One region of the Enterococcus sp. R12 genome, then DNA from elsewhere that is predicted to be linked to it. Evidence: predicted binding sites of a transcription regulator. Region 1 holds the regulator's gene; the other holds the start of a gene.
What was found. Region 1 encodes HrcA, which represses chaperone genes, less so after heat shock. Its sites were predicted from a motif close to TTAGCACTCNNNNNNNNNGAGTGCTAA; they were not measured.
Positions count from the first base shown of each region.

Region 1 (8,051 bases):
GCTTCTGGATTTTCTTGTGCTTGTTGTTGTGCTGCTTGTTCGTATAATTTAACAGTTAAGTTTTGTACGATTTCATTCAAAGCATCACGTTTCGTTTTCATTTCTTCTAAGTTGTTTGCTTCAAGTGCAGCTTTCAACTCATCACGAGCTTCTTCCGCTTTTTTGACTTCGTCTGCATCAACTTTGCCTTCAAGCTCTTTCAATGTTTTATCAACAGTGAACAACAAAGCATCGACGTCATTGCGTAGATCAACTTCTTCTTTGCGTTGTTTGTCGGCTTCAGCGTTTGCTTCAGCATCTTTTACCATGCGTTCGATTTCTTCATCTGATAAACCTGAAGATGATTTGATCGTGATTTTTTGTTCTTTTTGTGTACCTAAATCTTTTGCAGAAACATTGACGATCCCATTTTTATCGATATCAAATGTTACTTCGATTTGAGGGATGCCACGAGGTGCTGGTGGAATATCCGTCAATTGGAATCTACCTAATGTTTTGTTGTCAGCTGCCATTGGGCGTTCTCCTTGCAAGACATGGATATCAACGGCTGGTTGATTGTCTGCTGCAGTTGAGAAGACTTGTGATTTACTTGTAGGGATCGTTGTGTTACGATCGATCAGTTTTGTGAAGACGGCACCCATTGTTTCGATACCTAATGATAATGGTGTAACGTCTAGTAAGACGACATCTTTCACATCACCTGTGATCACGCCACCTTGGATCGCAGCACCCATCGCTACCACTTCATCTGGGTTTACTGATTTGTTTGGTTCTTTATTGGTTTCTTTACGAACAGCATCAACTACTGCTGGAATACGTGTTGAACCACCAACTAAGATAACTTCATCGATTTCTGATTGTGATAAGCCAGCATCTTTCAAAGCTTGGCGTACTGGAATTTTTGTCCGTTCGACTAGGTCTGCGGTCAATTCATCGAATTTCGCACGAGTCAAGGTCATTTCCAAGTGCAATGGTCCAGCATCACCAGCTGTGATAAATGGCAAGCTGATTTGAGTACTTGTTACACCTGACAAGTCTTTTTTCGCTTTTTCAGCAGCATCTTTCAAACGTTGCAAGGCCATTTTGTCTTTTCCAAGATCAATGCCGTTTTCTTTTTTGAATTCTGCTACCATGTGATCGATGATTTTGTTATCAAAGTCATCCCCACCTAGGTTGTTGTCCCCAGCAGTTGATAATACGTCAAAGACGCCATCCCCTAATTCAAGGATCGATACGTCGAAAGTACCGCCACCTAAGTCAAAGACTAGGATTTTTTCATCTTTATCTGTTTTGTCTAACCCATAAGCTAAAGCTGCAGCAGTTGGTTCGTTGACGATCCGTTCTACTTCAAGACCGGCAATTTTACCAGCATCTTTGGTTGCTTGACGTTGTGCATCGTTGAAGTATGCAGGAACAGTAATGACTGCTTTTTCAACTTTTTCACCTAAATAGTCTTCAGCAAATCCTTTGATGTATTGAAGAACCATTGCGGAAACTTCTTGTGGTGTATAGGATTTGCCTTCAACTTCTACTTTGTATCCAGCTTCACCCATATGGCGTTTAATAGAAGAAATCGTATTCGGGTTTGTTACTGCTTGGCGTTTTGCAACTTCCCCTACTTGGATCTCACCGTTTTTGAATGAGACAACAGAAGGTGTGGTACGGTTTCCTTCTGGATTCGTAATGATTTTTGCTTCGCCGCCTTCAAGGACAGCAACAGCTGAGTTTGTTGTTCCTAAGTCGATACCGATAATTTTACTCATAAGTAATACACTCCCTTTTTTAATTTAAACATCTACTTATAGATAGAAAGAACTATTGTGCAACGATGACCATGCTTGCACGCAAGACACGATCATGCAATTTATACCCTTTTTGCAAGACAGTAACGATTGTGTCTGCCGGTGTTTCATCAGAGGCAGGTACAGTCTGCACCGCTTGATGCAAGTTCGGATCGAACATTGCACCTTCAGCAGGAATCTCTTCGATTCCCTCTTCTTTTAAGGCTTGACGCAGACTTTCAAGAACCATTTCAACGCCTTTTTTCAAATTCGCAGCTTGGTCTTGATCGACATCTGCTGCCATCGCTCGTTCCAAATTGTCGATTGCTGGCAACAGTTTTTTGCCAAGATCTTGCGAGCGGTATTTTTGTAAAAGTTCCCGCTCGTTGCGGTTACGTGAAGTGATATTTGCGATCTCTGCACGAGCACGCAGGAATTGATCTTCCAATTCGTTATTCTTTTCTTGCAAAAGTTCCAATTCGCTTTTTTCCACTGCTTCTTCCTCTGGTTGAGGAGTCTGTGCTTCAGTTTCAGTTGATTCATTTGAAGATTCAGTTGTTTCTGCGGTTTCTTCAGCAGTTTTATCTAATTCTTCATCTAAACGCTCTTCTTTTTCCGTCACGTTTCAACCATCCCTTCTACGATTTGTTTCATTGCCGCTTATTCATTGGCAGCGTCTAATGCGCGATAATAATCGGCCAATTTTTTTGCTAACTCGCCTCGAAAAACTTCCATCAATCCAAACATCCGTGAATACGGCATACTTGATGGACCTAATAAAGCGATCGTTCCTTGTCCATGACCTTCGATTTCATAGCTGGCTTGGATCAAACTCATATTTTGTAACAAGTCGTTGCCAAGCTCAGAGCCGATTCTGATTTGAATCGCAGAATCTCTTGGCGCCAGCAGCTGTGTCAGCTGATCTGCGTTTTTCATAAATGAATACATCGATTTGAACTGACTAACATCTTGCGTCGGTTCAAAATCCAGAAGATTCATTCGCCCGCCGACGAAGATTTTTTCTTCAAAAATATGGCTCAGCATCGTATCAAAGAGATCAACGATTCCGTCAGTCGTTTGAAAATACTTATGCAGAATCATAGGAATCTCGGTTCTTAATCGATGGTAGACCGTCATTAGAGGTTCACCGATCAATTTGTCGTTGATGATCCTTACCATTTTTTCCAAATCTTCGCTGCTCATCGATTCAGGAAGAGTAAAGACTTGATTTTCGACATTTCCTTTATCCGTCACGATGATCGCGATGATCTGTCGTGCATTCAAAGGGACGATTCGAAAGCCCGTCAATTTCCTTTCCTTCATATCTGGTCCGAGAGACAACGCTGTATAGCTAGTCAAGTTGGACAAGATCGTGGCAGACTGCTGGATGATTTCATTGATTTCATGAAAATCTTTTCCAAAAGAATGACGAATGGTTTGAATTTCGTTTTGGTCAACTTCAGATGGCTTCAATAAGTGATCAACGTAATAGCGATACCCTTTTATTGATGGCACACGCCCTGAAGATGAATGTGTTTTTAGCAGAAGTCCAGCTTCTTCCAGCGCCTTCATCTCATTACGAATGGTGGCAGAGCTAGCTTCAACCCCATCTTCCATCAATCGCTTCGAGCCCGTGGGCTGACCAGTATTCGTATAGTTTTGGATGATGAGGTGTAAAATCATTTGTTGTCTAGGTGTCAACATTTTATCCACTCCTCCGTTAGCACTCATTCCTATTAAGTGCTAACACGATTATAAATATACCATATTTGCTAGGAATGTCAAGTATTTGCATCACTTTTTTAGCACTCTTTCTAAGAGAGTGCTAAAAAAAGAAATCAAAAAAGAAGCAGCGCGAAATGGCTACTTCTCTTCCTTGTTCTTTCTTATTTTTCTCCATCCAAGAGAAATGCTTCAAACACTTCGTTGCCAATGAACATCCCAGCTTTCGTTAAAAAGACACGATCACCTTGACTAGCCAACCAGCCTTTTTGAATCAACTGTTCGCTAGTTGAACCATAGATTTCCTGAAAAGACTTCCCGAATTTTTCTGCAAAGCGTATTTTTGAAATGCCAGCCTTTTTACGAAGGCCTAAAAACAGTTCCTCTTCCATTTGATTACTGGTTGTCAATTCTTCGGTTTCATGGATTGGCAATTGATTTTCCTGTAATGGTTTCAAATAATGCTGGATTGGACCTTTATTCTTGTAGCGGGTCTGTCCAAGATACCCGCTGGCGCCTGCCCCAAAGCCAAAATAATGTTCATTGTTCCAATACACTAGATTATGCAAGGACTCATACCCTGGTCGTGCAAAATTACTGATTTCATATTGATTCAAGCCAGCTTTTGTCATCGCGGCGATCGCCTCATCAAACATCTGCGTTTCAGCTTCTTGAGAAGGCAGCGCCATTCTCCCTTGGCGAACCCAGTTCATAAACATGGTTTTGTTTTCTAAAATCAAGGAATACATCGCATAGTGAGGCAACCCGAGATCAATCGCTCGCGTCAGTGTATCACGGAAGCTTTCTATGCTTTGTCCCGGAAGTGCATAAATCAAATCGATCGTCACATTCTGAAAATCATGTTTTTCCAGCAGCTGAATGGTTGAATAAACATCTTCAGCGGTATGCTTGCGGCCAATTTTTTTAAGCAAGCGATTATCAAAGGTTTGGACCCCCATCGACAAGCGAGTGACTTGATGGTTTTTCAAAACCAGCATTTTTTCTTCACTCAAATCACCAGGATTTGCTTCCACGGTAAACTCTTTGGTTGTGTGGGTCGGCAGCAATTCATGCACACCTGAAAGCAATCGATCCAGCTGGTTCGCCGAAAGCGACGTTGGCGTCCCACCGCCGATATAAATTGTTTCCGCCTCATTGATAGGCTGACGCAAGAGGGTCAGCTCAATTTCTTTTAGTAACGCTTCGATGTACTCATCCACTGGCTGCCCTTCTAAAAACACTTTGTTGAAGTCACAGTAATAGCAGATATGTTCACAGAATGGTATATGTATATACGCAGAAATATTTTGCGCGCTTTTTGTAGATGGATCGTTTATTGTTTGACCTTCAGGCATTCCTAAGTGATTCTCCTCTACCTTCTTTTTACTCCCATCGCTGAGAGCATCGGCACTCATTGTAGCATAGTTCTTAGAATTCTCCTATCACTTGGACTATTTTGGGCAAGAAAAAACACCACTTCCAAGAAGTGATGTCTTCAAATAGTCATAGCAAAAATTAAGAGCACTACTCTTATTAAGTACGGTAAAATACCGCTTTTGTTCTTATCCCACCCAGAAAAAAATCTGTTTGTTACAAGAACTAACACTTCCCCCAAACTGTTAGCGCCACAATAGATAAGCTGTTGCTGACGGCTTACTTAACAAGAGCAGGACTCTTATTCTTGAAAGACAATTGCTTGTCTTATCTGACTTAAGTATACCTTTTTTAAAAAATTAAGTCCTATCATCTTTTTCACCAGTCTATGAAAACGATGAGAATTATCCCCTTGGCGACCGTTATAGAATGTGCAGCAAAATATCGATCAGATAGCGGATCAACCGATACGCAATAAATAAGAAGAAAATATTTCCCAGCAAGAATTGAAAAACATTGCCGATCGATCCCTTAAAGGAGCGAAAGCTGAAATAACGCGACCAACGATTGAACCCGTTTTGGCGATTTCGTTTCAAACGATACGCTTCATCATACTTCATTTCCAAGAGGTCATAGTAAAAAATCATCAAGGGTTGTTGCACAAAGAAAACTTTTTTATAGCCTGCCATCAACGTGTACTGCTTATTATTGGAAGGGAAGTTGCGATTGCCGTTTTTCTTCACGCGCATCGTTGTTCCATCGTTCATTGGGAACGCATAATGATCCTCGAATTCTGTCAGTTGATGAATTTGCGGCACCTGATTTTCTTCTTCAAAAGCACGTACGACCTCACTCGCTTTCTGAGAAAGTGAAACCAGCCACGCCATCATCCCTAGCAAAATACCTAGCAAGATGATATTTAAAAGCAAACTTTCTTGTAACAAAAATAAATAACCTAAGATAATCAAAATCGCCACACCTAGGGCAATCATTCTTCTACGGAAATAACTGCGATACATCAATTCAAAAGAGCGCCGATAATAGGCAAAATCTTCTTTTACAAAATCCATTTTTTCCACATCTTTCTGCGTTTAGGTTGCTGATAATGTATCAAAGATCCTTTTGAAAGTCAATTTACCGAAAAAGTTTCAGCGTCTGATTTGTTTCAAACAAGAAAACGTTTTATAATGGAAGATGTAACAAAAAAAAGCGATGAAAGTAGGTTGAGATACGTGATATTACAAGAAACATTTACCTTGCAGAACAAACTGACGATTCCTAAGATTGGCCTTGGAACCTGGCAATCTTCTCCAGAAGATGCTTACAACGCCACAAAATTTGCCATTCAAAACGGTTATCGACATGTCGATACAGCGGCAGCTTACAAAAACGAAGAAGCGGTTGGGAAAGCTGTGCGCGATTCAGGCGTTGCCCGCGAAGAAATTTTTGTTACCACGAAAGTACCTGCTGAGTTGAAGACCTATCAAGAAGCGGTTGATAGCATTGATGCTTCTCTAAAAAAACTTGACTTAGGGTATATCGATTTGATTTTGATCCACGCTCCTCGTCCTTGGAAAATCATGGGAAACAATCCAGAAAACAAAGATTTTCATCTTGAAAACATCGATGTTTGGAAAGCACTAGAAGAAGCCTACTTAAGTGGGAAAGTAAAATCAATTGGTGTTTCCAACTTCGATCAAAAAGATTTACAGAATATTTTTGATCATTGCGATGTGAAACCGATGGTCAACCAGTTTGTTTACCATATTGGACGTACAAATGAAGAGTTATTGGCATTTTGTAAAGACCACGAAATTTTAGTGGAAGGCTATTCTCCAATCGCCACTGGTCGTTTACTCGATAACGATGCAGTGAAGACGATTGCGGAAGCTTATGGAAAATCTATTCCACAACTTTCAATTCGTTACTTGCTACAAAAAGACATTCTGCCATTGCCAAAATCCGTTCATGAAGAATACATTGCTGACAATGCTAAAGTTGACTTTGAAATTTCTGAAGAAGACATGAAGAAATTGGATGAGCTGCAAGCTTAAGAATGCTTGCGTTTAATTGAAAAAAGCAGTCCGATCAAGTCCAGTAAATACTGGTCATGGATCGGGCTGCTTATTTTCTTCTACAACTCTGTTTAGAAAAACAACCATTTCTTAGTTTGTCAAAGCTGGAATCTTCTTATGTTAGTTGCTCAAAGGTACCCCACACTTTTACTTCTTGTTTTTCTACCATCGTTCTGCCTTTCGCTAGAACCGTTTCTACTGTTAATGTTTCTTTGTTCAGCAAACAAATATCAGCATCCATCCCTGCTGCAAGACGTCCCTTTTGATCAAGCTTCAATACTTTCGCTGGATTAGAAGTGATTGCTCGAATGGCGATCTCCAATGGAATCTGCTCTTTTTGGACTGCTTCTTTAATGCCTACCATCAAGGCTCGCGAACTACCGACACCCAGACCTATGAATTGATTGTTTTCATCAAAGTACGGGAGGCTACCTTGCCCATCAGAGGTCATGGTAAATTGATCCAGCCCGATCCCTTCTGCTAACAAACGCTTCAATCCTTTACTGAAGCGAACCTCATCGTCTTCTTTTTCCCAGAAATCAGGATCCTCACTCGCCGTAAAATCAATCGTTCCACCCATTTTTGCAAAAGCAATACTTGCTTCGAAAAGCTCGCTGGTCCGATTGGCATGTGTCGGTAAAAATTGGCTGATTGGAATCTCTGTTTCTTCGATGGTTCGTAAAAGTAGCTCATATTTTCTCTTTCCTCCACCTAAGTGGACGTTTACGATGCCTGCTTTTCCAGAAAGCATCCCACCAACACGGGCATCCGCCACCGCGCGGGTAAATTCTTCGAAACTCGGTTGTGAAGAACGATGGTCAGAAACGGCAATTTCACCGATACCAATGATTTTGTCAATAGTCAAAAAATCTTGAATGATAGAATCGGTGACCGGAGTCAATGGCAATCGATAAGAACCGTCATACAAGTACGTCGTGATGCCTTCTGCCTCTAGTCCACGGGCCTTACTGATCAAGGCAGTCATATCTCTGCCTACTCCGTCAGTACCCAAACACCCAACCACTGTCGTTACCCCCGCTGAGGTCAGCTGAGACAATTTCACTTCTGGTGTCCGGTTCTGAAAGCCGCCTTCCCCGCC
Region 1 is NZ_CM176874.1:1,640,327-1,648,377, reverse strand. It holds gene dnaK (molecular chaperone DnaK) at 1-1,763, opposite strand, end outside; gene grpE (nucleotide exchange factor GrpE) at 1,816-2,403, opposite strand; gene hrcA (heat-inducible transcriptional repressor HrcA) at 2,442-3,485, opposite strand; gene hemW (radical SAM family heme chaperone HemW) at 3,668-4,858, opposite strand; gene ACTW1R_RS07580 (hypothetical protein) at 5,300-5,947, opposite strand; gene ACTW1R_RS07575 (aldo/keto reductase) at 6,065-6,931, shown strand; gene iadA (beta-aspartyl-peptidase) at 7,068-8,051, opposite strand, start outside.

Region 2 (8,051 bases), 830 kb from region 1:
CAACGCCTAAGTCAGCGTTTTTCAATTTGTCGATGATAACTGAACCTTCGTAGCCTGCATTTTCAGCAATTTGACGAACTGGTTCTTCTAAGGCACGTAAAACGATTTTGACACCTGTTGCTGCATCGCCATCTGTTTCGATTTCTGCAACTTTGTTGATGACATTCACTAAGGCAGTTCCCCCACCTGAGACCATGCCTTCTTCAACAGCGGCACGTGTTGCATTCAATGCATCTTCAATACGTAATTTCAATTCTTTCAATTCAGTTTCAGTTGGTGCCCCAACTTTGATCACAGCAACCCCCCCAGCAAGTTTTGCTAAGCGTTCTTGTAGTTTTTCACGGTCAAAGTCAGAAGTTGTATCAGCGATTTGGTTTTTGATCAATTGAACGCGTGCGTCAATTGCTTCTTTTTCACCAGCACCTTCAACGATTGTTGTGTTGTCTTTATCCACAACCACTTTGCTTGCTTGACCTAAGTTATCGATGGTTGCATCTTTCAGCTCAAGACCTAAGTCTTCAGTGATCACTGTACCACCAGTTAAGATCGCAATGTCTTCTAGCATTGCTTTACGACGATCACCAAATCCTGGTGCTTTCACTGCAACAACATTGAATGTTCCACGGATTTTGTTCAATACAAGTGTTGGTAATGCTTCGCCATCAACGTCATCAGCGATGATCAATAATGGTTTTGATTGTTGTAAGATTTGTTCTAACAATGGCAAGATATCTTGGATGTTAGAGATTTTTTTGTCAGTGATCAAGATGTATGGATTTTCTAACGCTGCTTCCATTTTATCGTTGTCAGTTACCATGTATTGTGATAAGTAACCACGATCAAATTGCATTCCTTCCACAACATCTAATTCTGTTTCGATCCCTTTTGATTCTTCAATAGTGATAACACCGTCATTGCCGACTTTTTCCATTGCATCAGCGATGTATTGACCAACTTTTTCACTACCAGAAGAAACAGCACCAACTTGTGCGATTGCTTCTTTTGAATCAACGATTGATGAAATGTTGTGTAGCTCTTCTACAGCCACTTTTGTTGCCATTTCGATCCCACGACGAATACCCAATGGGTTCGCACCAGCGGTGACATTTTTCAATCCTTCACGAACGATTGCTTGTGTCAATAACGTAGCAGTCGTTGTTCCGTCACCAGCGATATCGTTTGTTTTTGAAGCGACTTCAGAAACAAGTTTTGCGCCCATGTTTTCAAAATGATCTTCTAATTCGATTTCTTTAGCGATCGTTACACCGTCATTTGTGATCAATGGTGAACCGTAAGATTTTTCTAAAACCACGTTACGACCTTTAGGGCCTAAGGTTACTTTTACTGTATCTGCTAATTTATCTACCCCACGAAGCATTGCTGCGCGTGCGTCTTCTGCAAATTTGATTTCTTTTGCCATGATTTCATCACCTCAAGTATTTTTTATTTTTCTTATTCTACTACTGCAATGATATCTTTTGCAGCAACGATCAAATATTCTGTTCCTTCATATTTCACTTCTGTGCCAGCGTATTTTTCGAACATTACTTGTTCGCCAACGTTGACAGCAACAGGAGCTTTTTCACCGTTTTCGAGCGTGCGTCCTTCGCCGACTGCAATAACGGTACCCGTTTGTGGTTTTTCTTTTGCTGCTGATGCAAGCACGATTCCGCCTACAGTTTTTTCTTCTTCTTTTGCGACTTCGATAATCACACGATCACCTAATGGTCTTAACACGATAAATCCCTCCAATGAATGTTTTAGAATTTAGCATTAGCACTCTCTTGTATCGAGTGCTAACTTACAGTTTCAATATTACTCATTTTCCCAAATTTTTGCAAGCCTTTTGCTAAATTTTTTTTGCATTTCTAATTGATTGATAAATATAGTAGGATTTTTTGTTTCTAGAAGCAACCTAGTCTATAATGAAGCAAAGGAGTGTGAGGAAACAACTATGTCTTTATCAAAATATTCTTTGTCCACGATTCTTACTTACGGCATCGTCTTTTTTCTACCGATCGCCTTCGTCCCTAGCGGACATCAAGTAGCAGCAACAACGATCGGTTACTTAGCTGGTGCAGCGATCATGTTTTTCTTGTATTTCAAACAAACAGAACCGCTATCGTTTGAACACAAAAAAACCAAAGTCTCAGCGATTCTTATTTACGGGCTAACCGGCATTGTCGCAGCGATTTTGTTGCAAAATCTAGCCATCTTTATCGAATCCTTTTTCGGAGAAGTCAGCGCTTCGCAAAATACCGAAAACATTATTGCCATCGTGGTGCAAAACCCACTCTTTGCTCTCGCAGCAATGGTCGGTGGGCCAATTATGGAGGAATTTGTCTTCCGCAGAGCCTTAGTTGGCATCATTGGGAAATACAGCAATGTTTGGGTCGGTGTAGTGGTCAGCGCCGTAGCCTTTGCCTTTGCCCACAATGACAATCATCTCTTAGTCTATATTTTCTTAGGACTGTTCTTTTCTGGGCTTTATGCTTTGACCGGCAGTATTTGGACTTCCATGATCACCCATGTGGGAATGAACACTTTAGTTATTATTATTCAGTTATTGCTTCATTACGGCTATATCCAAATGCCCTAAAGAAAAAACGCTACGCAGAAATTTTGCGTAACGTTTTTTTCTTTAGACCTTCGTGCCATTGGACGCAATCACTTGCTGATACCATGCAAATGAATCTTTCTTCCGACGAGCAAGGGTTCCATTTCCTTCATTGTCTTTGTCCACATAGATCACACCATAGCGTTTCTTCATTTCCCCTGTCCCCGCAGAAACCAAGTCAATGATGCCCCACGGTGTATAACCTAATAAGTCGACGCCATCATAAGCTACTGCTTCTTTCATCATTTCGATATGGGCTTTTAGGTAGTCAATACGGTAGTCATCGTGGATCTGTCCATCCTCTTCCACCGTATCCACCGCACCAAAGCCATTTTCTACAATGAAAAGCGGCAATTCGTAGCGTTCGTTAAACCAGTTCATGGCATAGCGCAAGCCTACGGGATCAATCTGCCAGCCCCATTCAGAAGCATCGACATAAGGATTGCCCACCAGATCTTGGCTCTCATCATAGTCATAGGTTGGATCATTCTCCTTGCCTTTGATCGCAAATGACATATAGTAGCTAAAACCAATGTAGTCAACACAACCTTTCGCCAAAGCTGCTTCATCTTCAGGGGTGATATCTAAATCAAATTGTTTTCTTTCAAAATAGCTGCGCATATAACTCGGATAGTGCCCACGGGCATGAACATCTGAAAACCAATAGCGCCGTTGCATGGCCACCGTGGCTGCCATCATGTCTTTGGGATCGCAAGAATACGGATAGATTGGGCACATCGCGATCATCGATCCGATTTGAAACGCAGGATTGATCGCATGTCCTAGCGCCACCGCTTTTGCACTGGCAACGAGCTCGTAATGAGCTGCTTGGTACATGACTTTTTCTCGGTCTTCTCCTTCCGTAAAGAACAGACCAGAATTGGTAAATGGCGCAAAATCTTCTTTATAGTTTGCTTGATTATTGATTTCATTGAAGGTCATCCAATACTTCACTTTCTTTTGATAGCGCGTAAAACAAACTTCTGCAAAGCGGACAAACAAATCGATCAATTTACGGTTACGCCAACCTCCGTATTCGGTCACTAAATGATAAGGCATTTCAAAGTGAGACAGGGTAATGACTGGCTCAATGCCATAGCGTAAACACTCATCGAATAATTGATCATAAAAGGCCAGGCCTTCCTCATTCGGCTCGCGCTCATCCCCCTTTGGAAAAATACGGGTCCAGGCAATCGATGTTCGGAAGCACTTCAACCCTAATTCGGCAAAAAGCTTGATGTCTTCAGGATACCGATGATAAAAATCGATCGCTTCATGATTGGGATAGCTTTCGCCCGGTTGGATACCTTCCGTGATTCGGCGAGGAATTCCGTTGCCTCCGACAGTCATGACATCAGCGACACTCACGCCTTTTCCACCCGCACGATAGCCGCCTTCCAATTGGTGAGCAGCGACTGCGCCACCCCATAAAAAATCGCTTCTTAGTTTATTCATTTCTATTCAACCTGCTTCCTTGGTATTAAACGATCTCTGTTTCTTGTTTATAGTTCAAACTATCGACTTTACGAATGAAAGGATAGTAAATAAAGAAGCCGATTGCTAAAACAACAAATTGTAAAATAGCGGTCCGAATGCCACCTACTAGAAAACCTGAAATGATCGGCGGGGTCGTCCAGGGAACTTGCACAGCAGTAAATAGCGGTACGATACCGGTATAAAGTGCAAAATACGTGATCACGCCTGAAACCATCGGTGTCAAAATAAATGGTAATACCATGATTGGGTTCATGACGATCGGTGTCGCAAAAATAATTGGTTCATTGATATTAAAGAATGCCGGTATCAAGGAAAGACGTCCTAATTGTTTGAACTGCGCCGAACGGGCAAAAGCCACCATGTATAGCACGATCCCAATCGTCATTCCTGCGCCAGTTACCGTCATAAATTGATCCAAAAACTGCTGGGTCACGATGTGTCCGCCATTTTCTAATGTCAATGCTTTACCAGATTCAAGAATAGCCGTATTGGCTAATGAATTGGCTTGTAAAATTGGTCCCATGATCCCGCCCACGATCGTCGAACCATGAACCCCAAAGAACCACAAGAATGGCACTAAGAAGCCTAGCATCATTGCGCCACCAAGGGAATCCGTCACCCCTTGCATTGGACTTTGAATCACGGTGTAGATCCATTCGACCACGGTTGTTTGAAAAACTTTATCAAAGAAAATATAAATGCCTAATGCGATGGTCGTCAAAACAGCGGCTGGAATCAATGCTGTAAATGAGTTTGCGACATTGGTGGGTACTTGCTCTGGCAGTTTGATTCGGATGTCGCGTTTCAAGAACCACGTATAACCCCAACCCACAAAAAGTCCCACTAAGATGGCACTGATCATTCCTTGTCCACCGGTCCACGTCTTATCAATGACATTTGCGATGGTCACATTTGCTTCAGCATCCGTCACACTTGACTCCATAGTTAATAAGAAAATAACTAAACCAATCATTCCTGCAGGGAGTCCTTCGTAACCTTCTGCTTTTACATATGAATAGGCGATGCCCATTACGGCGAAAAAGGCCATAATTGCAAAAGAGGCGCCATAGGCTTGGTTGAAGTATTCACCTAAGCCGCTATTCGTTACCCAATCCGCAATCGACTGGACGGGAAAGTTTGCTAATAGTAGGAAAATCGATCCTACGATTGAAAAGGGCATCGTATAGAGCATACCGTTTCTTAATGCAGTGATTGCTTTCGTATTGACAAATTTTAATATTGGGGGTAATAATTTCTCATTGATCCATTCGTTCATCTCACATCACTCCTAAAATAAAATTCCATCCACCGGCCAGTGAATTCGCTTACAAATAAATCTTAATAGATAATATTCCCCTTGCCTATAGCTTTTCTAAGTTATGAAACATGTTCCAACAAAAAAAACAGCCGAAGCTGTTTTTTTACGATCACTTAGATTTGCTTGTAGACTTGATGGGCTAAAAGTTCGATCAGTGTAATCACTGGGACTTGCGTCGTCAGGTTCAAATCGACTTCTTTTCCCCCACTGACGACGGGCATATAGTAGGAAATATTGTAATCTGCCATTTGGGCGATCGTCGATTTTTCATCATTGGTGATGCTGAGTACTTTTGCCCCATACCGTTTGAAGTCCTCCGTTTGCTTGATCATTTGAATGGTTTCCCCCGAAACTGATAAAATGATCGCTAACGTATTTTCCATCCCACGAGGCGGTACTGGCAAAAAGGGATCGACGATGCTATAGGCATTGATGCCTAAATTAGCAAAATAGCGGCTGCCATAGGTGCCAAGAATGCCACTTGTGCCGATACCTGAAAACGCCACATGGCGTGCGGAAAGAATCAGTTCTACCGCTGGCTGGATAAACTTACGGTAATCTTCATTATTGACTTTTTTTAAGAATGTATTGACTTGGATCGTTGCATCATAGAAAAGATCAAACGCTCGTGCATCTTGTTCCTTTTTTTGACAGATCGCATACTTTAACTCTGAATACCCGCGATAGCCTAATTTCGTGATACATCGTAAAATCGTCGAGGTCGAGACATGGCATGCAGCTGACAATTCGCGGATCGTCAGTTGATCGATCTCTTCAAAATGCTGGACAATGTACTTATAAACAGCCATTTCAAGCTCGTTCAGACGCTTGATTTTTTCTTCATCAAACATACCTGCTGCCTCCACCCGACAATTTTATCCTTTGTTGATCGATTAGATTGCAAATAACTCCGTCGCTTTGTCAGGATCGGTATCATAGACTTCAAATGTTTCTCCAACACCTAGATCATGTTCTTTCATGGTGTTGACCATCGTTAAGTGCGCCAACTCTTTCAAGTTGTTTTCTTTACTTAAATGACCAAGATAGACCCGTTTGGTATTGTCGGTCAAGATATCCGTCATGACCAGAGCGCCATCTTCATTCGATAAGTGACCACGATCTCCAAGAATTCGCTGTTTGAGGCTCCATGGGTAAGGGCCCATTCGCAGCATTTCTAGGTCATGGTTGCTTTCCACAAGGTACGCATCGGCGCCTTTGATAATGCCTCGCACATGATCGCTGCAATAACCGGTGTCCGTCAACATCACGAATGATTTGCCGTCTTTATGGAAACGATAAAATTGCGGCGCTGCAGCATCGTGAGAGACGCCAAAGCTTTCAATGTCCAAGTCACCCAAGGTCAGCACTTTTCCCATTTCAAAGATATGTTTTTGTTCGACAGCGACGTTACCGATCATTGGATCCATCGCTTGCCATGTTTTTGTATTCGCATAGACATCAAGTTTGTATTTTCGCGCCAGTACTCCGACACCGTGGATATGATCTCGATGTTCGTGGGTCACAAGAATGGCGTCCAAGTCTTCTGGTTTCCGCCCTACTTCATCCAATAATGAAGTGATCTTCTTGCCGCTCAAACCGGCATCCACTAAGATCCGCTTTTTATTGCTTTCGATATAGAGCGAATTTCCTGAGCTTCCGCTGGCTAGAATACTTACTTGAAAGGCATTTTCCTTCATCATGGTTTACGTGACTTCCTCTCTGGTTGTTTCAACGAGTTCCATTATACCCGCTTTTTTATGGATTTTCTACCTTTTGAACGGCATTATTCGTGATGATCCGATTGCTAAAGGCATTGACCGTTTCGATTTGGATGGTGTCATCGCCATCTAATTGGAACGCAATAAACCATGCAGGAATGTACACATTTTTTTCCCTAACCTTCAAAATCATCGTATAGGCTAATTCCGTCCAGAGAATTTTCGAGTGACTCGGCAGCTTGTTGTTTAGATAAAGCGTATTTACTGCTTCTTTTTCTGAATAGACCGTCATCTTTTCCCTTAGAGGCGTAATATTGGAGATATGTGTTTGCGTATAACGGGCAATCTGCAGTAGATCATCCGTTTGTTCTAAGGTGATATCGATCCGACTTGAGCTGTCATTGAAAGGAATGCCTTCATACGACTGGACCGCCACCACCGTCGGATGATTGGCGTTCAAGACAGAGAGGTTTTCCAAATAGTCATATTCATCCCCAAACAGGACTTGATCTTTTCGTTGCAAAAAACCATTGACGGTTTCTTCCGTTTGGGAATCATCACTGATGTAAAAGCCATTGGTTGAGACATGGATCAACTGCTGACCTTTGACCGTCGACCCTCTTTTGAACTGCGTATTGAGTTGCGGATTTCGTAGCTCCACATCAAAATCCGTCTGTTCACCGCTCAAATAATAGCCACTCAAGACCTCATCTGATAATTCGCCAGAATACCGAATGTCCTCAGACTCGAGACGTTGTTCGATAGGAATCGTTTGGTTTGATTGTGAAACCATCTGATGCTCGCTGCGAGCCTCACTGTAAACATTGAATAAAAAGACGTTCAGACCAAGAAAAGCGAGGAAAAAAATCCATTCGATTCGTTTAAAATCCAATTAATTCTC
Region 2 is NZ_CM176874.1:813,066-821,116, reverse strand. It holds gene groL (chaperonin GroEL) at 1-1,420, opposite strand, end outside; gene groES (co-chaperone GroES) at 1,453-1,737, opposite strand; gene ACTW1R_RS03770 (CPBP family intramembrane glutamic endopeptidase) at 1,955-2,599, shown strand; gene ACTW1R_RS03765 (6-phospho-beta-glucosidase) at 2,642-4,072, opposite strand; gene ACTW1R_RS03760 (PTS sugar transporter subunit IIC) at 4,098-5,390, opposite strand; gene ACTW1R_RS03755 (MurR/RpiR family transcriptional regulator) at 5,546-6,283, opposite strand; gene ACTW1R_RS03750 (MBL fold metallo-hydrolase) at 6,326-7,132, opposite strand; gene ACTW1R_RS03745 (two-component system regulatory protein YycI) at 7,188-8,042, opposite strand; gene ACTW1R_RS03740 (YycH family regulatory protein) at 8,043-8,051, opposite strand, start outside.
Region 2: the regulator HrcA is predicted to act here: its motif matches at 1,774-1,800, upstream of groES (co-chaperone GroES).